DNA from 4 places in the Selenihalanaerobacter shriftii genome. Region 4 is predicted to be linked to each of the others. Evidence: riboswitches for the same ligand, from Rfam matches in the RefSeq annotation. Region 4 holds a riboswitch; each other region holds the start of a gene.
The links. Region 4 has a riboswitch for S-adenosylmethionine ahead of B5D41_RS02140 (methionine ABC transporter ATP-binding protein). Riboswitches for the same ligand answer to the same signal wherever they lie in the genome.
Positions count from the first base shown of each region.

Region 1: another riboswitch for S-adenosylmethionine. It lies ahead of B5D41_RS07860 (MetQ/NlpA family ABC transporter substrate-binding protein); the one in region 4 lies ahead of B5D41_RS02140 (methionine ABC transporter ATP-binding protein).
Region 2: another riboswitch for S-adenosylmethionine. It lies ahead of B5D41_RS05530 (homocysteine S-methyltransferase family protein); the one in region 4 lies ahead of B5D41_RS02140 (methionine ABC transporter ATP-binding protein).
Region 3: another riboswitch for S-adenosylmethionine. It lies ahead of metK (methionine adenosyltransferase); the one in region 4 lies ahead of B5D41_RS02140 (methionine ABC transporter ATP-binding protein).

Region 1 is NZ_FUWM01000012.1:25,402-31,093, forward strand. Features, by position in the region: gene B5D41_RS07845 (sulfite exporter TauE/SafE family protein) at 1-319, shown strand, start outside; gene B5D41_RS07850 (N-acyl-D-amino-acid deacylase family protein) at 680-2,266, shown strand; gene B5D41_RS07855 (YgeY family selenium metabolism-linked hydrolase) at 2,288-3,466, shown strand; SAM riboswitch class I at 3,600-3,720, shown strand; gene B5D41_RS07860 (MetQ/NlpA family ABC transporter substrate-binding protein) at 3,820-4,659, shown strand; gene B5D41_RS07865 (iron-containing alcohol dehydrogenase family protein) at 4,687-5,692, shown strand, end outside.
Region 2 is NZ_FUWM01000008.1:84,375-90,066, forward strand. Features, by position in the region: gene B5D41_RS05530 (homocysteine S-methyltransferase family protein) at 1-1,685, opposite strand, end outside; SAM riboswitch class I at 1,774-1,884, opposite strand; gene B5D41_RS05535 (PorV/PorQ family protein) at 1,996-3,018, opposite strand; gene thrB (homoserine kinase) at 3,117-4,025, opposite strand; gene B5D41_RS05545 (aspartate kinase) at 4,018-5,259, opposite strand; gene B5D41_RS05550 (homoserine dehydrogenase) at 5,277-5,692, opposite strand, start outside.
Region 3 is NZ_FUWM01000003.1:155,396-161,087, reverse strand. Features, by position in the region: gene coaBC (bifunctional phosphopantothenoylcysteine decarboxylase/phosphopantothenate--cysteine ligase CoaBC) at 1-529, shown strand, start outside; gene B5D41_RS00735 (S-ribosylhomocysteine lyase) at 535-972, shown strand; gene B5D41_RS00730 (ABC transporter substrate-binding protein) at 1,295-2,302, shown strand; gene B5D41_RS00725 (ABC transporter permease) at 2,334-3,227, shown strand; gene B5D41_RS00720 (ABC transporter ATP-binding protein) at 3,247-4,044, shown strand; SAM riboswitch class I at 4,189-4,289, shown strand; gene metK (methionine adenosyltransferase) at 4,368-5,558, shown strand.
Region 4 is NZ_FUWM01000004.1:159,365-165,056, reverse strand. Features, by position in the region: gene B5D41_RS02160 (MogA/MoaB family molybdenum cofactor biosynthesis protein) at 1-189, shown strand, start outside; gene B5D41_RS02155 (YerC/YecD family TrpR-related protein) at 286-579, shown strand; gene B5D41_RS02150 (TIGR00341 family protein) at 651-1,883, shown strand; gene cysK (cysteine synthase A) at 1,976-2,890, shown strand; SAM riboswitch class I at 2,977-3,090, shown strand; gene B5D41_RS02140 (methionine ABC transporter ATP-binding protein) at 3,189-4,238, shown strand; gene B5D41_RS02135 (methionine ABC transporter permease) at 4,213-4,884, shown strand; gene B5D41_RS02130 (MetQ/NlpA family ABC transporter substrate-binding protein) at 4,959-5,692, shown strand, end outside.

The sequences.
Region 1 (5,692 bases), on a different contig from region 4:
CTATGGAGGACTTATTCAGGGAGGAGTTGGATTCTTTATAATTGTTTCTTTATCATTAATTACCGGAACTTCTCTAGTTAAGGTCAATAGTATTAAAGTAATGATTATAGGAATGTATACAGTTTCTTCTTTAATAGTCTTTTTGATGAACGGAAAAGTGAATTGGGTATTAGGAATTGCCTTAGCAATTGGTAATGCAATTGGAGCCTGGTTAGGTAGTAATTTTGCTGTAGCTAAAGGTGATAAATGGATCAAAGTTATTTTAACTACTGCAATTTTATTTATGTCCGCAAGATTACTAGGAGTATTTAATTTTTAATATAATATTTAGTCTATTACAGCATAATATGAATCTCTTATCAAGAGAGGCGGAGGGACTGTCCCTATGAAGCCCGGTAAAATAACCCCTTCTGCATTTATCAGAAGGGGATTTCTTTATTTAACTATAAACAAAATTTATTACAGTTTAGCTTAACTAACATATGTAATTATGTAAAACGCTGGGTAAACATACACAAAAATAGCATAGTTTAATTTATATATATGTTATAAAATTATAAATCCTATTAATTTTTCCTTGTTTCGACATTAAATTAATGGTATACTTTTTAACAAATTATATAAAAAAGAAGAAGCAATTACTTGTGATCTATCTTATAGCAAGAAGGGAGGGATTAAATTGAATGAGCTTTTAATAAAAAATGGCTTAATTATTGATGGAACTGGACAAAGCAGATTTAAAGCTGATTTATTAATCAAAAATGACAGAATATTTGAAATTGGAATGATTAACCAAGATGGATTCAATAATATATTAGATGCCAAGGGTAAGATAGTTTCTCCAGGATTTATTGATACACATAGTCATTCAGATTTAGGAATTTTATTAGATCCTTATATAGAACCCAAAATAAGACAGGGAATAACAACAGAAGTATTAGGCCAGGATGGTATTTCAATGGCGCCGCTTCCTTTAGAATATACTAAACCATGGAGAAAAAATTTATCAGGACTTAATGGCGATAGTGATAAATTGAATTGGGACTGGGAAACTACAGAAGGTTATCTTAATTTATTAGAAGAGTCAGGAATAGGGCCTAATGTATCATATCTAGTTCCACACGGAAATATTCGGATGGAAGCTATGGGACTTGATGATAGAGCAGCTACTAAGGATGAGTTAAAGAAAATGAGACAGATTACACGTAGATCATTAGAAGCTGGTGCTGTAGGTTTATCTACTGGATTGCTTTATACTCCATGTGCTTATGCAAATACAGAAGAATTAATAGAAATGTGTAAAGTAGTTGCAGAGTATGATAAGGTATTTGTTATCCATCAGCGGAGTGAAGCAGATGCAATAATAGAGTCTATAAAAGAAGTTATTAAAATAGGAAAAAGAAGTGGTGTAAGAGTACATTTTTCACATTTTAAAATATGTGGTAAAAAGAATTGGGAGAAGATTGATAAAGTAGAAGAATTATTAGATTATGCAAAGGATGAAGGGATTAAAATTTCATTTGACCAATATCCATATATAATAGGTAGTACAATGTTTGGAGCGATTCTACCTTCTTGGGTTCATAATGGAGGTACGGAAAAACTACTAAATAGATTAGAAAGTTCTAAATTAAGAACAAAAATAATAAATGATATCAAAGAAGGTATTCCAGGTTGGGATAATTTCATTGATTTTGCTGGATTAGATGGAATTTATATAACAAGTGTAAAAAATGATAAAAATAAAGATTGTGTAGGAAAAAATTTGCTTGAAATTGCTGAAATGAAAGGGAAAGATCCATATAATGCTGCTTTTGATTTGATTTACGAAGAAGAGAATGCTGTAGGAATACGTATTAATTATGGAAAAGAAGACCAGGTGGCTAGGCTTATGCAGAGACCGGAACAAAATGTTTGTACTGATGGATTATTAGCAGGAAAACCTCATCCTAGAGTATATGGAACATACCCACGAGTACTAGGTAAGTATGTTAGAGAAGAAGGATTATTGAGTTTAGAAGAAGCAATACATAAGATGACTTTAAAACCGGCTGAAATATTTAATTTGAATAATAGAGGAGTACTACAGAAAGGTAAGAAAGCTGATATAGTTATATTTGATTCAGAAAAGATAAAGAATAAAGCTACATTTGAAAATCCTATGCAGTATCCTGAAGGTATTGAAACAGTAATTATAAATGGTAGACCAGTTATACATCAAGAAAAAAGGTCTGAATTGATAACAGGAGAAGTGATAAGGCGATAATATTTAAAGGGGGTTAAAATAGTGTTAACAGAGAGTAGAAAGGAAAAATTAATAACTTTATGTCAAGAACTTATAAAAGCACCTAGTTATTCAGGAGAGGAAGAAGAAGTAACAAAGGCAGTAAAGAATAATATGCAAAAATTAGGTTTTGATAATGTTAAGATTGATAAATATGGAAGTATGATTGGGCATATTAAAGGTAAGGGTACCGGTAAAAGTATTCTTTTCGATGGACATATTGATACTGTGGGTATTTCAGATAGAAGTTTATGGAGTCATGACCCATTTGGGGCAGAAATTGTTGATAATAAGATTTATGGACGTGGTGCTTCAGATATGAAGGGGTCAGTAGCAGCAATGATTTATGCTGCTAGCTGTTTTGCTGAAGACAAGAACTTTAAAGGCGATGTATATATTTCTTGTTCTGTTCATGAGGAATGTTTTGAAGGGGTAGCAGGAAGAGAGATTAGCGAATATGTAGAGCCTGATTACGTAGTAATAGGTGAGGCAACTAATTTAAATTTAGCAAGAGGACAACGTGGCAGAGCGGAAATAAAAGTAGAAACATTGGGTAAGACAGCACATTCTTCTAACCCACAAATAGGGAAGAATGCTATACGCCATATGATAAACCTAATGCAAGAAATTGATAATATCGATTTAAATGAACACGATGTTCTAGGAGAAGGAATTTTAGAAGTAACAGATATTATTTCTAATCCATATCCTGGGGCTTCAGTTGTTCCTAATTTATGCAAAGCAACTTATGATAGAAGAACATTAGTAGGAGAAACAAAAGAATCGGTATTGAATCAGATAGAAGAAGAAATTAATCGTCTTAAAGAGATAGATGAAGATTTAGAAGCACGAGTATATTATGCAGAAGATGAAGAAGACTGCTGGACAGGAGAAAAGATTAAGGCAGAACGGTTCTTTCCAGCATGGTTGTATGATAAAGACCACGAATTAGTTCAAAAGGCTTCAACCGGTCTGGCACAAGTAGGTTTAAATCCTGAGATATCACATTATTCATTTTGTACTAACGGTAGTCATTTTGCTGGAGAAAAGAATATTCCAACTGTTGGGTTTGGACCGTCTCAAGAACATTTAGCTCATGTTATAGATGAGCATATTGAGGTTGATCAATTATTAAAAGGATGCAAGGGTTTTTATGGGATTATGGAAGCAGTTTTAAAATAATTTTGATTATATATAATTTAATAATACAAAGTTAGTGAAGAATAATAAAGTTTATATGAATTTATTATTGACAAACCTATAGATGTTCTGTTAAAATAAATACTAAGTTATAAAAATAAAACATAATATGAATCTCTTATCAAGAGAGGTGGAGGGACTGGCCCGATGAAGCCCGGCAACCAGCTACTTAAAATTTATTTTAAGTAAGCAGTGGTGCCAAATCCTGCAGAACGGATTGTTCTGATAGATGAGAAGAGTGGTAAAATAACCCCTTCTGCATTTGTCAGGAGGGGATTTCTTTATTTAACTATAAATAAAGCTTGGTAGAGATTCGAAAACAGAGGAGGATTCAAATGAAGAAAAAGATTACTGTAACATTTGTGATCATTGTTTTGTTGGCTAGTCTAGTTATTGGATGTTCAAATAGTAAGGAGAGTAAGGTGAATAATGCAAGTCAGGAAGCGAGTTCTGAGAAGAGAGTTTTAAAGGTGGGGGCAACAGCTGGACCATTTACTGAGATTTTAGAAAAAGTAAAGCCGATTTTAGCTAAAGAAGGTGTTGAATTAGAAATTGTTACATTTACTGATTATGTAGCCCCTAATTTAGCTTTATCAGAAGGGGAAATAGACGCTAATACTTTTCAACATATTCCATACTTCAATAGTTTTAAAGAAGGTCGAAATCTTAACTTAACGACAGTAGGGAAGACAATAATAATTCCTATGGCTATCTATTCAAATAAGTATAAATCACTTGACCAATTGCCTAAAGGAGCAACAATTGCCATACCTAATGATCCTACTAATGGTGGTCGAGCCTTATTGCTTTTGGCTAAAGCAGGTGTATTTGAATTAAAAGAAGGTGTTGGGATAAATGCAACAGTTAGCGATATAGTAGAGAATCCTAAAAATATTAAGATTCATGAAGTGGACGCAGCTCAAACAGCTCGAGTACTTCCAGATGTTGATGCAGCTGCTGTAAATAGTAATTATGCTTTGGAATTAGATATGAATCCTAGAAAAGATTCTATACTTATAGAAGATGCAGATTCGCCTTATGTATGTATTGTAGCTGTAAGACCAGAGGATAAAGATGATCCTATTATTAAAAAGTTTGTGAAAGCCTATCAGTCAGAAGAAGTAAGAAAATTTATTAATGAAAACTTTAATGGTTCTGTTATTCCAGCATTTTAAATAATTGTTTTTAAGGAGGTAATAGCTATGCATTTAGTAATGGCATCACCCAATAGATATATACAAGAAAGTGGTATCTTAAAGGAAACTGGTAAACATATAACACCACTTGGCAACAAAGTTTTATTAGTAGGAGATAAGACGACTCTTGCAGTAGTTAGAGAAGATTTAACAGAAAGTCTAAATAATGAAGATATTAAGTATAAAGAAGAAGTATTTGGAGGAGAGGTTACCAAAAAAGAAGCAAAAAGGATTGCTAAATTAACTGAAGATGAAGGTTTTGAGGTAATAATCGGTATTGGTGGTGGAAAAGCAATAGATACTGCCAAAGCAGCAGCAGCTTTTGCTGATTATCCATTTGTTGCAGTACCTACAATAGCTTCTAATTGTGCTCCTTGGACTCCACTATCTGTATTCTATAATGAAGAAGGGGAATTCGAAGAATATGTAATATTTCAGTATAGTCCGACCCTTGTATTAGTGGATACTGAGATTATTGCTAAGTCACCTATAAATTATTTTAAAGCTGGAATTGCTGATACAGTAGTTAAATGGTATGAGGCAAGAGCTTCATCAGCTAAGAAGGAGAAGAATATTCCTACTCAAGCAGCTTTAAATGTGGCTCAACAATGTGCAGAGAATTTATTTAAATATGGAGTTCAAGCATCTTATGATCTAGAAAAGAAAAGACCTACCAAAGCAGTAGAAAAAACAGTAGATTGTATAATTGCTTTAAGTGGAATGGTAGGAGGTTTAGGAAGTGATAATTGTCGTATAGCAGCTGCCCATGCTGTTCATAATGGGTTTACAGTTTTAGATGAAACTCATAATATGTTACATGGCGAGAAAGTGGCTTATGGTAATCTTGTTCAATTAGTGTTAGAAGATGATAAAGAAAATTTTCATAAACTGATGGATTTCTTAAAAAAATTAGATCAGCCTATAACTCTAAAAGGGTTAGATCTTAAAGAAGTTACTGAAAGTGATTTAAGAAAAGTTGCTAAAGCGACTTGTAAGCCTGAAGAATCTGTTC
Region 2 (5,692 bases), on a different contig from region 4:
ATTAATACATCTCCAGCTAAAATTGTCTTTTGTAATGCTTCGTCTAAAGGATCTACTATGTAAGCATCCAACCCATATCCTAATGCCATAGCTAAGAAAGTACGATTCAATAGTGGCTTCTGCGGTAAACCATAGGAAACATTACTAACTCCTAATACTGTTTTTAATCCTAACTCTTCTTTAACTAGCTTTATAGCATTTAAAGTCTCTACTACTTCTGCTTGTTTAGTACTAGCAGTTAGAACTAAAGTATCTATTAAAAGATCCTCCGGTGGAATTCCATAACTTATAGCTTTATTCTTAATTTTTCTTGCTATCTCCAATCTTCCTTCTGCTGTATCAGGGATTCCATCTTCATCTAAAGTTAAGCAGACCAAAGCTGCTCCATACTTTTTAGCCAATGGTAAAACTCGATTCAAGCTTTCTTCTTCACCAGTTACAGAATTAATTAAAGCCTTACCAGTAAATGCTTCTAAACCTGCTTCTAAAGATTCAACATCTGTAGTATCAATGCAGACCGGCACTCGAGAAGTATTCTGTACTTTTTGTACTACATTTTTCATCATCTCAACCTCATCTATACCGGCTCCACCAACATTAATATCTAAAACCTTAGCTCCTGTCTTTATTTGTGAATTTATCTCCTGTTGAACCACTTTAAAACTGTTATTCTTTAACTCTTCAGCTAAACGTTCTTTACCACTAGGATTAATTCTTTCTCCAATTATTAAACTCTCACTTTGATCTGATAATTCCATTAACTGAGAGCGACTGGCTAATCTAAAATTCCTAGTTAATTTTGATTTACTTGGTGTCAGTCCTTGTAACCCTTGGGCAAAAGCCGCAATATGATCCTCAGTCGTTCCACAACACCCTCCAATAATATTTGCTCCTTCTGCTACAAACTTTTTAATATAAGTAGTCATTTCTTCTGGAGACTTTTGATAAACAGTTTCCCCATCTATTATTTTAGGTAATCCAGCATTAGGTTGAACTATTAATGGCTTATCAGTAACTTGGTTCAATTCTTTTAAAACATCTAGCAAACCTTGTGGTCCTAAACTACAATTAGCTCCAATAATGTCTGCTCCTAAAGCATCTAATACTACTGCTGCTATTTTAGGAGTAGTTCCACTTAATGTTCGCAAATTTTCATCAAATGTCATTTGAGCCATGACTGGAACGTTATCACTTACTTCTTTAGCAGCTATCACTGCTGCTCTCAATTCTTGTAGACTACTCATGGTTTCTAAGCTTATTAAATCTACCCCTGAATCAACTAAAATAGCAATCTGCTCCTTAAAAATATCAATAGCTTCTTCAAAAGTAACATCACCTATAGGAGCTAAAAACTTACCAAATGGTCCTACAGAACCAGCAATATAATTATCTTTTTTAACCTCTTTAGCTATCCGTACTGCGGCTCTATTAATTTCTTCTACTTCTTGGGCTAACCCATACTCACCTAATTTAATTCGATTAGCACCAAAGGTATTAGTCTGAATAATTTGGCTTCCTGCTGCTAAATAATCTTGATGGATTTGCTTTATTATTTCTGGCCTCTTTAAGTTCCAAACCTCAGGAGCCGTATCAGTCTCTAAATCTTCTTGTTGTAATTTAGTCCCCATAGCTCCATCCAATAATAGTACTTCTGACTCAAGACTAATTAAAACATCTGATTTCATATTTCCTCTCCTCCTAAATTCTCAATGATTTAAAAAAGCCTCTTCTCAAATTTGAGAAGAGGCTTTATCTTTTAATCTGTGTCCTCTTCTCTCATCTGTCAATCTTAATAAGATTGCAAGAATTGGCACCATTTTATTCTAAATGAATACTGGTTGCCGGGCTTCATAGGGCCAGTCCCTCCACCACTCTTGATAAGAGAATATAGTATTAATCATACATAAAGATGAAATATATGAATTTTTATCTGTAATTTTATGCAAGTATAACACTTAAATTATTAACTGTCAAGTTTAACTTAAAAATTATCTATTAAAACTTAAGGTTAGCTGACAAAGCATAATATCCTTCATCATCCATAGCTAAATTGGCATGTAAATTAGCTAAATTTAATCCTAAACCTCCAGTAATTACTTCATCACCATTCTCCGGTTTATACATACCTGCTCTTAAAGAAAGACCATTAAAGAGAATATTCTTTTCAAAACCTACATGATAGATATCCTCACCATCTTCAATGCTCTCAATATCTGCTGCTATAGTAGCAGATAATGGATAAGGTAATTTAATTGCTGTTCCAGCAGTTACCGTCCGTGGTAATGAGTCATCTAACTTGGCTGGATTAATAGGCTTCTTATCCCACTCCCAATCTAAATCTGATGTTGCATTCTTAACACTTAAACCAAAATTAACTGCATCTGTCACCTTAGCCATCATTCCTATATCAAGGCCATAACCTGTAGCTGAAGCTTCACCTTCTTCTGTAGTTCCACTACCACCACTATTATATCCAGTTACGCTATCATATCTACTCCATAACCCTTTTAAGTTAGCACCAACATATAAAGCACCAATATTCATAGGTGGTTCCAACAACTTAATCCCAGTAGAAATAACTCCTTGTCCATCCAAACGATTCCTTAATTCAAGATTATCATCATTATTATAAGTAAAAGAATTAGTTAATAATGCACCTATACCAACATTTTTAAAATTAGCATTAAACATCCCATCAAGCCCCATCTGAGTTGAATTTAAATCATATAATGCCTTATATTGTTCTGGTCCTTCTGGCATATCTAAGACATCTTTAGCATCATCAATAAAATCATCATCAGGATCTGCTCCAATAGAAAATTCTGCACCAATGAAACCGCTTTGTACCAAGCCAGCTGGATTCCAGTAAATTGCACTGGCATCATCAGCAACTGCAGTAAATGCGCCCCCCATTCCGTAAGCTTTAGCTCCATATTTAGGAGTAGCAAAAGCAAAAGTAGTTACTGAAATAACTAATAATAATGTCAATACGACAACTATACTTGTTTTCAAACTCATTTAATTTAAATCCTCCTCTATGCTATATGTGAATCTACCTTCTACTCAATTAATTTCAACATATAGTAACACTTTTCCTGCTAATTCATATTAGAAAATTATTCATCTTTTAATTCCTCTATTATAACACCTTCAGTAGCTGGTTTGGTAATCTTATAATTAGCTTCAATTCCATGACGAGCAAAAGTCTGAACCATAGTCTTTCCCACACTTTCCTCCTGATTTAAAGTCAAAGCAATTATAGATGGGCCTGCTCCACTTAAAGCCACTGCTAAAGCACCAGCCTCTTTAGTATACTTAATAACAGAATCCATTCCTGGTACTAAGTCTTGTCGGTAGGATTGATGTAATCTATCTTCAAAACAAGTAGCTAATAAGTCATAATCTTTACTCATCAATGAAGCTATTAACAAAGCTACACGACTACTATTAAAAACGGCATCTTCAAAAATAACTTGAGCCGGTAAAACTTCTCTTGCTTCAGTAGTTGATAATTTAAAGTCTGGAATACCTACTACTGTACTTAATTTAGGAACATCTAATCTTTTATATATTATCTCCCCATCTTCAGTCATTACAGAAATAACTACTCCTCCTAACAAAGCAGGAGCTACATTATCCGGATGCCCTTCTATCTTAGTAGCAAAATTTAAAAGCTCATCTGTAGAAAAAGGTTCACCTGCTAAACAATTAGCTAAGACTAATCCACCTACTATTACTGTAGCGCTACTTCCTAATCCTCGCGATAAAGGAATTTGATTAATTAGATTTATCTCTAAGCCTGCTGGAGAATAATCTGTTCGCGAAAAAAGATAATCCATAGCTTGATAAGCTAAATTATTTTCATCAGTAGGTAATTCATCAGCGCCTAAACCTTCTATCTCTATCTTTAAACCTTCTTCTCTTTCACGTACTTCTATTATATTATAAAAATCTAATGCCATACCTAAAATATCAAACCCTGGCCCCAAATTAGCAGTAGTAGCTGGGACCTTTACTCTATACATTCTGATCACTTACTCTTTGCTTTTCACCTAAATTAAACTTATCATGAATTACTTTTACTGCTTGTTGAGACTTAGCCTCATCCATTAAACAAGAGACTTTAATCTCCGAAGTACTTATCATTTCAATATTAATATCAGCATCAGCTAATGCTTCAAACATTTTAGCTGCAACTCCAGGATTAGTAACCATTCCTGCACCTACAATTGATACTTTAGCTACTTCAGCATCATAAATAATATCCTCTATAGTTAATTCTTTATTCAATTCATTTAAAATGACTTTAGCTTGACTTAAGTCTTCATCATCAATAGTAAATGTAATATCATTTACCTCTCCTCGATGTACATTCTGAATAATCATATCTACATTGATGCTAGATTCTGCTAAAGTATTAAAAACCTTAGAAGCAATCCCCGGTCGGTCTGGAACTCCTATTAAAGAAATTTTAACTTCATTCGTATTACAAGCAACACCACTAACTACTTTGCCTTTTTCCAATTCTTCCACCTCCTTAACGTGTGTCCCTGATTCATAATTAAAACTTGATTTAACTGCTAATTTTATTTTATACTGTTTAGCAAACTCTACAGATCTCGGTTGTAAAACCTTAGCTCCTAAACTAGCCATTTCTAGCATTTCATCATAAGAAATTTCGGGTAGCTTTACTGCATCATCTAACATTCTTGGGTCAGCAGTATAAATACCATTTACATCAGTATAAATCTCACAGATATCAGCATCAAGTTTAGCTGCCAAAGCTACCGCTGTAGTATCAGAGCCACCTCTTCCTAAAGTTGTAATATCATCATTAATTGTAATCCCCTGAAAGCCAGCTACTACTACAATTTGATCTTTAGCCAATTCTTTTTCTAATCGGCTAGAATCTATCTCTAAAATTTTCGCCTTAGTATGTAGGTCATCAGTGATAATTCCTACTTGTGATCCAGTTAAGGAAATGACATCCTCTCCTAATTCATTAATTGCCATAGCCAGTAAAGCAACTGATACTTGTTCTCCTGTAGAAATTAACATATCATACTCTCGTTTAGGTGGTTGATCTGTGATTTCATTTGATAAATTTATCAATTCATCAGTAGTATCCCCAATCGCTGAAACAACAGCTATTACCTGATCTTCTTCTCGCTTTCTTTTTACTAGCCTTTCTGCTACCTTTTTAATTCTAGTTGTATCAGCAACAGAAGTACCTCCATACTTTTGTACAATTAAGCCCATATCATCTTGCCTCCTATTTAATAACATTCTTCCCCTTCTACTCTAATTAAACTACTAATTTCTTTAACTTCTGCTAGATTATCAATCTCATTTAATGCTGTTTGTATATTCCCTTCATTCACTTGATGAGCAACTAAGATTAATGGTACTCCATTTTCAGTTTTGCTCTTTTGAATCATTGATTCAATACTTACACCATTATTACCTAAAATACCAGATACAGCTGCTAAAACTCCTGGCCTATCAATAACCTGTAATCGTAAGTAATACTTAGAAACAACTTCATTTATAGATTTTAATTCTTTTTCTTCATAACAACTACACGCTATTCTTCCGTTGGCATCATTAATAATATTACGAGCAATATCAATAACATCGGCCACTACAGCACTACCTGTTGGCATTGAGCCTGCCCCTCGACCATAATACATTA
Region 3 (5,692 bases), on a different contig from region 4:
TGCTAAACGAGGTGCAGAAGTAACTTTAGTTACAGCACCTACTTCATTGGATGCTCCTCAAAATGTTGAAATAATTAAGGTTCAGACGGCTCAAGAGATGTATCAAGCAGTTATGAAAGAAGAAGATAGTCAAGATGTGATTATTAAAGCAGCAGCTGTAGCTGATTATCGTCCAGAGGTTAGAGAAAGTAATAAGATTAAGAAGAGTGACTCTAATTTAACTCTAAAATTAGAGAGGAATCCAGATATTTTAGCAGAATTAGGAAAGGTTAAAGGAGATAAGGTTTTAGTAGGATTTGCAGCAGAATCTGAAAAATTAAAAGCTAATGCTAAAGAGAAATTAATAAAGAAAAATATAGATTTAATTGTAGCTAATGATATTACTGCTAAAGATGCAGGGTTTGCTTCTGACACTAATCAAGTAATAATAATTAGTGAAGATGAAGAGGTAGAGTTACCTAATTTATCTAAAAGAGAAGTAGCTACTAGATTATTAGATAAAGTTAATCAGTATTTAAAAGGGGAGTGAACAGGATGGATATTGAAGTAGAAAGTTTTCAGTTAGATCATACCAAAGTTGAGGCTCCTTATGTGCGTAAAGCTGGTAGAATAGAGACTCCTAAAGGAGATATTATTCAAAAGTATGATTTGAGATTAAGACAGCCTAATGAAGATGCTATTTCTACAGCACCAATGCATACTTTAGAACATCTATTAGCTGGATATATGCGAGAGAAGATAGATAACATTGTTGATATTTCTCCAATGGGATGTAGAACAGGTTTTTATTTAATAGTAGTAGGTGAGCCTACAGTAGAAAAGGTTGAGAATACATTAACGGATTCTTTAACTCAAATTTTAGAAACTGAAGAAGTTCCAGCTACTACTGCTAAAGAATGTGGTAATTATCGAGATCATTCATTATTTGGTGCTAAAGAATATGCTAGTGATGTTTTAAAAAAGTTTAAATAATAAGTGATTAATTGCAATTGACTTTTAACAAAAATTAAGTTATAATTTATAGTGTAGGAAGTTAAATGATTTACAGGTAGACTAGTAGATGAAGGTAAGTTTTAGTAGGTATGTAGAGTTTGTAGAACTTGTAGGTGAGTTAGTAGTTGTTTAATAAAAAGGGTAGAATGGTTATTACAGTGGGAGATAACTTATGTGTGCTAGTATCTATACTTTTGTATAGGAAATTTGCAGCATATATAGGTAATTTATGCATATTAAAGCACTCCGACTAGGAGTGCTTTTTTTATTTTAAAAATATTTTAAAAGAGGTGAAGAGTAGATGAGAAATTTAGTTAGGAACCGATTGACTTTTGTAGTTTTGATTTTGACATTAGCTTTAGTTATAACAGGTTGTGGTCAACAGAGTAAAGATACAGAAACAAGTAATGATAAATTAAAGATTGGAATTATACAGATAGTAGAACATCCAGCTTTGGATGCAGCTAGAAAAGGTTTTATTGATTCCTTGACAAAACAAGGCTATAAAGAAGGAGAAGATGTGGTTTATGATTATCAGAATGCCCAAGGAGATATGTCTACAGCTCAAACTATCGCCAAGCAGTTCAAGAATAATCAGGTAGATATGATTTTGGCTATTGCTACTCCAACAGCGCAAGCAGCAGCTAATGTTACTTCAGACATTCCGATTCTAATTACAGCGGTAACAGATCCTAAAGCTGCTGGTTTAGTTAAGAATTTAAAGAGGCCAGGGACTAATGTAACAGGAACTAGTGACTTAACACCGGTTCGCAAACAGTTACAATTACTAAAGAAGATTAAACCTAATATTCAAAATATAGGAATTATATATAATGCTGGAGAAACTAACTCAGTGGTTCAGGCTAAAATAGCTGAAAAAGCAGCTAAAGATTTAGGTTTAAATTTAGAAAATGGTACAGTTAGTACTACTAGTGATGTATTACAGGCTACTCAGACATTAATAGGGAAAGTAGATGCATTTTATGTTCCTACAGATAATACAGTTGCTTCTGCTATAGAAGCTGTAGTAAAAGTAGCAAGTGAAGAGGATTTACCTTTGGTTGTCGGAGAAGAAGGCATGGTTGAGCGTGGAGCTTTAGCAACTATAGGGATTAATTATTATAAGTTAGGAAAGCAGACTGGTGAGATGGCAGTTAAAGTAATTAAAGGAGCAGATCCAGCGCAGATGCCGATTGAGTACTTAAAGACGACTGAGTTAATTATTAATAAAGATGCAGCCGAAAAGATGAATGTATCTATTCCCCAGGAAATTTTAGATAACGCAAAAGAAGTCTTAAATAATAAATAATTAAATTAAGTGCAGATTGGAGTGTTAGGTTATGCTATTGAGTGTAGCATTAGGATCAATAGAACAAGGGCTAGTTTATGGTGTTATGGCTTTAGGAGTCTATTTAACATTTAGGATTTTAGATTTTCCGGATTTAACGGTAGATGGGAGTTTCCCCTTAGGAGCTGCCATTACTGCTAAGCTAATTATTGACGGAGTAGATCCAATAGTTGCTACATTAGCAGCAGTCTTATTTGGAGCATTAGCTGGAAGTATTACTGGTTTTTTGAATACAAAATTAAAGATTACTGGGCTTTTATCAGGAATTTTAACTATGACTGCTTTATATTCGATTAATTTACGAATTATGGGTAGAGCTAATATTCCATTACTTAATCAGGAGACCATCCTAACTAAATTAGATGCAATAAGCTTAAATGGAGAATGGCAAGCAGGAATATTCTTTTTAGTCATAGTTTTAGTTATAAAGTTTATGGTTGATTGGTTCTTGCATACAGAATTAGGTTTAGCTTTGAGAGCAACCGGAGATAATCCACAAATGATTCGAAGTATGGGAGTAAATACGGATTCAATGACCATTTTAGGATTAGCATTATCTAATGGTTTAGTAGCCTTATCTGGTTCCTTAGTAGCTCAATATCAAGGTTTTGCTGATGTTGGAATGGGAATTGGAATGATTATTATAGGCTTAGCTTCTGTGATTATTGGAGAAGTAATTTTTAGCAGTCGAAGAATTATTTTAGCTACTATAAGTGTTATTGGTGGTTCATTGCTATATCGTTTAGCAATTACTACAGCATTAAGATTAGGTTTTGCACCTACAGATTTGAAAATTGTTACGGCTGTTTTAGTAATTACTGCTTTATCAGCTCCAACTATAAAAGAAGATTTTAAACTTAATTTTTTATCGAAAGGTACATCATGATTTTAGGAGGTGAGCTGAAATTTTAAAAGTAAACGGGATTCGTAAAATTTTTAATCGTGGTACGGTTAACGAAAATGTGGCTTTAAAAGGTGTAGATTTAGAATTAAGAACCGGTGATTTTGTAACTATTATCGGTAGTAATGGTGCAGGAAAGTCTACCCTTTTAAATTCGATTGCAGGTAGCTTTAGAATAGATGCAGGAAATATTCAAGTAGATGATAAAGATGTAACAAATATGCCAGATTATAAGAGAGCTGGTTTAATAGGTCGTGTCTTTCAAGACCCTTTACAAGGTACTGCAGCGACTATGTCTATTGAAGAGAATTTAGCTATGGCAGCAGCTAGAGGCAAAAAGCGCGGATTGGGGATCGGAGTAAATAAAGAAAGAAGAGACGAGTTTAAAGAATATTTGAGTCTATTAGGATTAGGTCTTGAGGATAGATTGACAGATAAGGTTGGATTATTATCTGGAGGGCAGCGTCAATCTTTAACTTTATTAATGGCTACTATTGCTAAACCAAAGGTTTTATTATTAGATGAACATACAGCTGCTTTAGATCCTAAGACTGCTCAACAAGTAATTGATTTGACTAAAAGTATAGTAGTTAAGCATAGTTTAACTGTATTAATGGTAACTCATGATTTAAATCAAGCATTAAATTTAGGTAATAGAACTATTATGATGGATAATGGGGAAATAGTATTGGATATTAAGAATCCAGAAAGAAAACATTTAACAGTAGATGATTTATTAGATAAATTTGCTCAAGCTAAAGGTGAGGAATTGATGAATGATCGAATTTTATTAGCACAATAATTTTATAAATGAAAGGAATTAAGGGGAGACTAATAGAGTCTCTCTTCTTTATTAGAAGAAAGCAAAGGTTAATTTAACAAGATATTAATTGACAACTAATATTGGATATGTTAACATAATATTGTATTTTAAAATGAATATTTAGTAACATCAAGAGTGGTGGAGGGACAGGCCCTAGGAAACCCGGCAACCAGCGCAGCAGTGCATGGTGCTAATTCCTGCAAGAGTATCTTGAGAGATGTAGTAATGTTTTTTAAATATCTCTCCAATAAGGAGAGAATTTTTTATTTATAATGAATCCATTTAAATTAAGAGGTGATATAATGTCCAATAATCATTATTTATTTACATCAGAATCAGTAACTGAGGGACATCCTGATAAAGTTGCTGATCAAATTTCTGATGCAGTTTTAGATGCTATTTTTAGTCAAGATCCTCAGGCTCGAGTTGCTTGTGAGACATTAGTAACTACTGGTATGGTTTTGATTTCTGGAGAAATATCAACAGATTGTTATGTTGATATTCCCAAAGTTGCTCGTAAAAAAGTGAAGGAGATTGGTTATACTAATGCTAAGTATGGATTTGATGCGGGTACATGTGCTATTTTGACTTCTATTGATGAGCAGTCACCTGATATTGCTATGGGAGTAGATGAGGCTTTAGAAGCAAAAGAAGGGCTAGCTGAAGAAGAGGAGGAATTAGGAGCTGGAGATCAAGGGTTAATGTTTGGTTATGCTAGTAATGAAACTGAAGAATTAATGCCATTACCGATTACTCTAGCTCACAAACTAGCTAGAAAATTAGCAGAGGTAAGAAAAGAAGAAGTTTTGCCTTACTTACGTCCGGATGGAAAGACTCAGGTTACTATTGAGTATGAAGGAGACAAGCCAGTAAGAGTAGATACTGTGGTAGTCTCTACTCAACATAAAGCTGATGTCTCATTAGAACAGATTGAAAGGGATATTATTTCTAAGGTTGTTAAGCCGATTATCTCTAAAGATATGTTAGATAGTGAGACTAAATATTTAGTAAATCCAACCGGACGTTTCGTAATTGGTGGGCCTAAAGGAGATGTAGGCTTAACTGGAAGAAAGATTATTGTTGATACATATGGAGGAACAGCTCGTCATGGTGGTGGAGCGTTTTCTGGTAAGGATCCAACGAAGGTAGATAGATCAGCGGCTTATGCCTCTCGCTATGTAGCTAAAAATGTGGTAGCAGCTGGTTTAGCTGATAAATGTGAGGTGCAGTTGGCTTATGCTATTGGAGTTGCATCTCCAGTTTCTGTTATGGTAGATACATTTGGCACATCTAAAGTTGATGAGGAAGTTGTTGAAGATCTAATTCAAAAACATTTTGATTTACGTCCAGCTCAGATTATTAAAGAGTTAGAATTGAGACAACCTATATATCAAGATGTAGCTGCTTACGGTCATTTTGGACGTAATGATTTAGATTTGCCATGGGAAAGAACAGATAAAGCAGATATTTTAAAAAAAGAAGCAGGATTGTAGAAGATAATGAATAATGATTTAAATAGAAAAAAGTTTAGATTTTTATAACATAAAGCTAGGCACTTATTGTGTCTAGCTTTTTAACATATCAAATCAATAGATAAATGAGCTTTTGGATAAATATAACTAATGGT
Region 4 (5,692 bases):
ATGGAAAGTTTAAAAGTTACAAACAGAGCGATGTTATCTAGGGCTATAGCTGGAATAGCTGATAAAACTTTAATTATTAATCTTCCAGGTAGTCCCAAAGCTGTTAATGAATGTTTAGAGGTTGTCTTATCAGCTTTACCCCATGCTATTGATTTAATTCGAGATGAGGTAGAAGATTGTGCGCGATAATTTACTTCTATATACTTTAATGCTTTAAAGTGTTGACATTCTTTTATAAAATCCGTTATAATGTAGATAAAGAATTATATTTTAGGGGGGATTTATGTGAATTCACATTTAAAGGATGAATTTACTGATCAGCTATTTACAGCCATTTTAGCTTTAGACACAATAGAAGAGGCTTATAAATTCTTCGAAGATATATTTACAGTTAATGAGATTAAAGCATTAGGACAGAGATTAGAAGTAGCTAAAATGTTAAATCAAGGTGCTACTTATGATAAAATTGCTGACATGACAGGAGCTAGTACGGCTACTATAAGTAGAGTAAAGAGATGTTTGAATTATGGCCCAGGAGGTTATAAATTGATTTTAGATAGGCTAGATAAAACTGAGTAGGATTGATAAATTTCTCCCTAATTAACCATACTAAAGAATGATTTAGTAGCTTGATATAGGGAGGTTTTTTTATGCAAATAGTTCAGGCCACCTTCCAGTCAGAAGAAGGAAAAGAAGCAGTCAAACTATTAAATAATTTAGGTATAGATATTGAAGATTACAAATTAATTTCGTCGGAAACTGGTGATTTACTAATCATAAGTTTGTTATATGGGAATGCTGATACAGTCTTAGATAATCTTACTGAAAAATTTAACTTTGATGAAAATGAGGATAGAAGTATGATTATCTTCACACCAGATACAGTAATTCCTAGAAATAAAGCAAAAGAAAAAGAGTCTTCTTTTAAGGCTAATCGAGAATCTTTAGTGACATATGCTCAAAACAATTCAACAGTAAATGATCATTTTATTTTTTTAGCAATAATGGCAGCAATAATAGCTTCATTAGGTTTGATTTTAAATAATATCCCTGTCATTGTAGGTTCGATGATTATTGCGCCAGTCTTTGGACCGATTGTGGCTATTTCTATGGGGATTGTATTAGGTAATTTTAAATTAATAGTTAAAGGAATAATATCGGAATCAACGGTACTCTTAATAGCAGTAGTGGTCGGACTTATAATGGGAAGTATAGTACCTAATGTAGCTATTAACTCGGCATTAAAAGGCAGAATGTTTCCAACAGTAGCTGATCTCTTGGTTGCTTTAGCAGCAGGTAGTGCAGGTGCTTACTCCTTAATTTCAGGAGTTAGGGCTCAGATTGTTGGGGTGGTAATTGCAGCAGCTTTAATTCCAGTAATGTGTACTATGGGAATTGGGATTTCGCTAGGGAATTTGACCATGGTAGGAGGTGCTACTTTACTTTTAGTTGGTAATTATTTAGCTTTAATTCTTGCTATCATGGGGATTTTTTATTTTAAAGGGTTGAAACCACAGATATGGTATGAATTTAAAGCCCAAAAATTAATTAAAAAGAGCTTAATAATAATTATAGTGGTAACTATTATTTTAAGCTTGCCGCTATCTTGGATGACTTATCAACGTATGATTAAGGAACAACCTGAAGATATTGTACGCAAAGTATATAGAGAAAGCTTTGGTGATGAATTAGAAACGAATTTGTTAGAAATAGGAGTTCAGGGTAAGACAGTAGAGTTATTTATTTATACCCCTAAAGGGACAGATGAGTACTTTTTTAGATTAATAGAGAAGAGGGTTAAGAAGAGGTTAGGTTCAGATTATAGAGTCATTTTTGAAGTTATTCCAACTAAACGATTTCAACTTCCTTTAGACTCTTTATAAAGTTTCTTGACAAGTAATCTAAGTTCTGGTAAAATCATGAATACACATAAACCTAGTGGCTTAGTTGGAATTAAAATTAGGAGGGTATAATCATGAAAAAAGTAGAAGATATAACAGAATTAATAGGTGATACTCCGATAGTAAAGTTGAATAGAATTGTACCGGAAAATAGTGCTGATATTTATGTAAAATTAGAATCTTTTAACCCAGGAGGAAGTATTAAAGATAGAATAGGTTTAAGTATGATTGAATCTGCAGAAGCATCTGGCAAATTAAATTCTGGCGGGACTATTGTGGAACCGACTAGCGGTAATACAGGTATAGGGCTTGCTTTGGCTGGAAATGCAAAAGGATATAATGTTATTTTAACTATGCCTGAGTCAATGAGTCAAGAACGCAGAAACTTACTTAGTGCTTATGGAGCTAAATTGGTGTTAACTCCTGGGTCTGAAGGAATGCCTGGAGCTATTCGAAAAGCAGAAGAATTAGTAGCAGAACATGATGAATACTTTATGCCACAACAATTTAATAATTCTGCTAATCCTGAAATTCATCGTAATAATACTGCTCAAGAAATTTTGGAAGCTATGGATAGAGATATTGATGCATTTGTAGCTGGAGTAGGTACTGGAGGAACAATAACAGGAGTAGGAGAAGTATTAAAAGAAGAATTAGAAGATATTAAAGTTTATGCAGTAGAACCTAAGACATCTGCAGTTATTGCTGGTGAAGACCCTGGTCCTCATGGAATTCAAGGGATTGGTGCTGGATTTATTCCAGATGTGTTAAATACTAATCTTATAGATGATGCTATGAAGATAACTGATGAGGAAGCAAAGAAGACAGCTCGAAGTTTAGCCCAAAAGGAAGGGGTTTTAGCCGGTATTTCTTCTGGAGCAGCTGTGGCTGCAGCTTTAAAAGTAGCAGATGAATTGGATAGTAAGCAGAAGGTAGTAGTTATTGCTCCAGATACAGGTGAAAGATATTTAAGCACTGATCTTTTTTAAAGAAGAATAATTTATAATCAAATTTTGCAAATGATTCTTGACAAAACTTTTAGGCCATGATATTATGTTAGTAACTTAATAATAGACTCTTATCAAGAGAGGTGGAGGGACTGGCCCGATGAAGCCCGGCAACCGGTAGTATAAGTTCGCAATACTATAGCGGTGCCAAATCCTGCAGCAAAAATGCTGGAAGATGAGAAGAGTGGTTAGAATAATCAACCTCTTCTCTTTGAGAAGAGGTTTTTTTAATTCAGAGAATATTATTTTAAATAGTAGTGAAATGAGAAAGGTGATAATGATGATTAAGATTAAAGGTTTGAGTAAAGTATATAGTAGTGAAGAAGGGCAAGTAGTTGCATTAAAGAATGTTAATTTTGAAATTAAGTCAGGAGATATTTTTGGAATTATCGGTCCTAGTGGAGCTGGGAAAAGCAGTTTCATTAGATGCTTGAATTTATTAGAAGAACCTACAGAAGGTCAAGTGATTGTAAATGGTCAAGATTTAACAAAATTAAATACTAAAGAATTGCGACAAGCTAGGAAAAAGATTGGTATGATATTTCAAGGTTTTAATCTTTTGCAGAGTAGGACAGTTGCAGATAATGTGGCTTTTCCATTAGAATTAGCAGGTGTTAGTAAGTCAGATATTAAAAATAAAGTTAATGAATTATTAGATTTAGTAGGGTTAGCTGATAAAGCTAATAATTATCCTGCACAGTTAAGTGGAGGTCAACAACAGAGAGTGGGAGTAGCTAGGGCTTTAGCCAACGAACCTAAATTATTATTATGTGATGAGGCAACTTCATCATTAGATCCTGAGACTACAGATTCTATTTTAGATTTATTAAAAGATATTAATGAAAAGTTAGGAATTACTATTGTATTAATCACTCATGAAATGGAAGTTATAAAGCAGATTTGTGATAGGGTTGCAGTTTTAGAAAAAGGTTATATTATTGAAGAGGGGGAGACTATTCAAGTCTTCACTGATCCTAAGCATGAAACTACAAAACGATTTGTGCAGAGTGTAATTAATGCTGATATTCCTGAAGAGTTTTATCAAAGAAGTAGTGTGTTAGAATCAAAATCAGGTAAGCTAATCAAAGTTTCTTTTGTTGGTGAGGTAGTAAAAGAGCCTACTTTTTCTACAATTATTAAAGAATTTGACATAGATGCTAATATTCTATATGGAAATATTGATAAAATTCAAGAGACTTCTTTTGGCATTCTCTTAATCGAATTAACAGGAAATAATTTTCAAATAAAGCAAGCGGTTAATTATTTACATGAAGAAGGTTTACAAGTGGAGGTGGTTAGAAGTGATGAGTCTGTTAGAGCAATTAGCTAGTAATTTAGATTTGTTGTGGGGAGGGTTGCAGGAAACATTATATATGGTTATAGTTTCTATGACTATTGCCAGTATTTTTGGAATGCCTCTAGGGGTTAGTGTAGTTGTTACAGAACCAGATAATATTTTAGAGAATAAGAAAATTAATTTTGTTTTAGGTTCAATTATAAATATTGCCCGTTCGATTCCATTTATTATTTTAATGGTAGCTATTATTCCTTTTACTAGACTCGTAGTAGGAACTTCTATCGGAACTACCGCCGCTATTGTACCTTTAGCAGTAGCAGCTATACCGTTTATAGGGCGAATTGTGGAAAATGCTTTAAAAGAAGTCGATTCAGGAGTAATAGAGGCTGCAGAATCTATGGGAGCTACTCCTTGGGAGATTATTAGTAAGGTTTTAATCCCAGAAGCTTTACCTTCATTAATTTTAGGCTTAACTTTGGCGGTTATTAGTTTAATCGGTTACTCAGCAATTGTAGGAGCAATTGGTGGTGGTGGATTAGGAGATATAGCCGTTAGATATGGTTACCAGCGTTTTCAAGGAGATATTATGTTACAGACAGTAGTTATCTTAGTTGTTTTAGTCCAGTTAATTCAATCAACTGGAAACTTATTAGCAGGAAGGTTAGATAAGTCAGCTTAACAAACTGATTAATTTAAAATATCTAATTTCAAATATATAAATTAAAATAATTAAGTAATGAGGAGTGAGTATTAATGTTTAGGAATAAGAAATTTTTAATTTCAATTGTATTATTAGTTGTAGTTGGTTTGGCAGCAGGTTGTGGTGGTAATCAAGGTGCGCAAAAAGAAGTAGGAGCAGAGAAGACAACATTAACTGTGGGAGCAACTCCAGTACCTCATACTGAAATATTAGAAAAAATTAAACCAATATTAGCTAAGGAAGGTATTGAATTAGAAATAAAAGAATTTACTGATTATGTAACACCTAATATTGCTTTAGCTGACGGTAGTATAGATGCTAATTTCTTTCAACATGTACCTTATCTAAATGATTTTAAAGAAGAAAGAGATTTAGATCTTACTTATATAGCTAAGGTTCATATTGAACCAATGGGACTTTATTCAAAAAAGATTAGTTCTTTAGATGAGATTGAAGATGGAGCAACTATTGCTTTACCTAATGATGTTACTAATGAAGGTCGTTCGTTACTCTTATTAGCTGAACATGGCTTAATAAAGTTAGATAAGGATGCTGGTTTAAAGGCAACTCCAGTGGATATTGTGGAAAATCCTAAGAACTTAAAGTTTGAAGAAATAGCAGCTGCTCAATTGCCACGAGTATTACCTGATGTAACAGCAGCTGTAATCAATACTAACTACGCTTTAGAAGCTGATTTAGTACCTACTAAAGATGCAATTATTATGGAGGGTAGTGAGTCACCATATGCTAATGTATTAGCAGTTAAAATGGAAGATAAAGATAATGA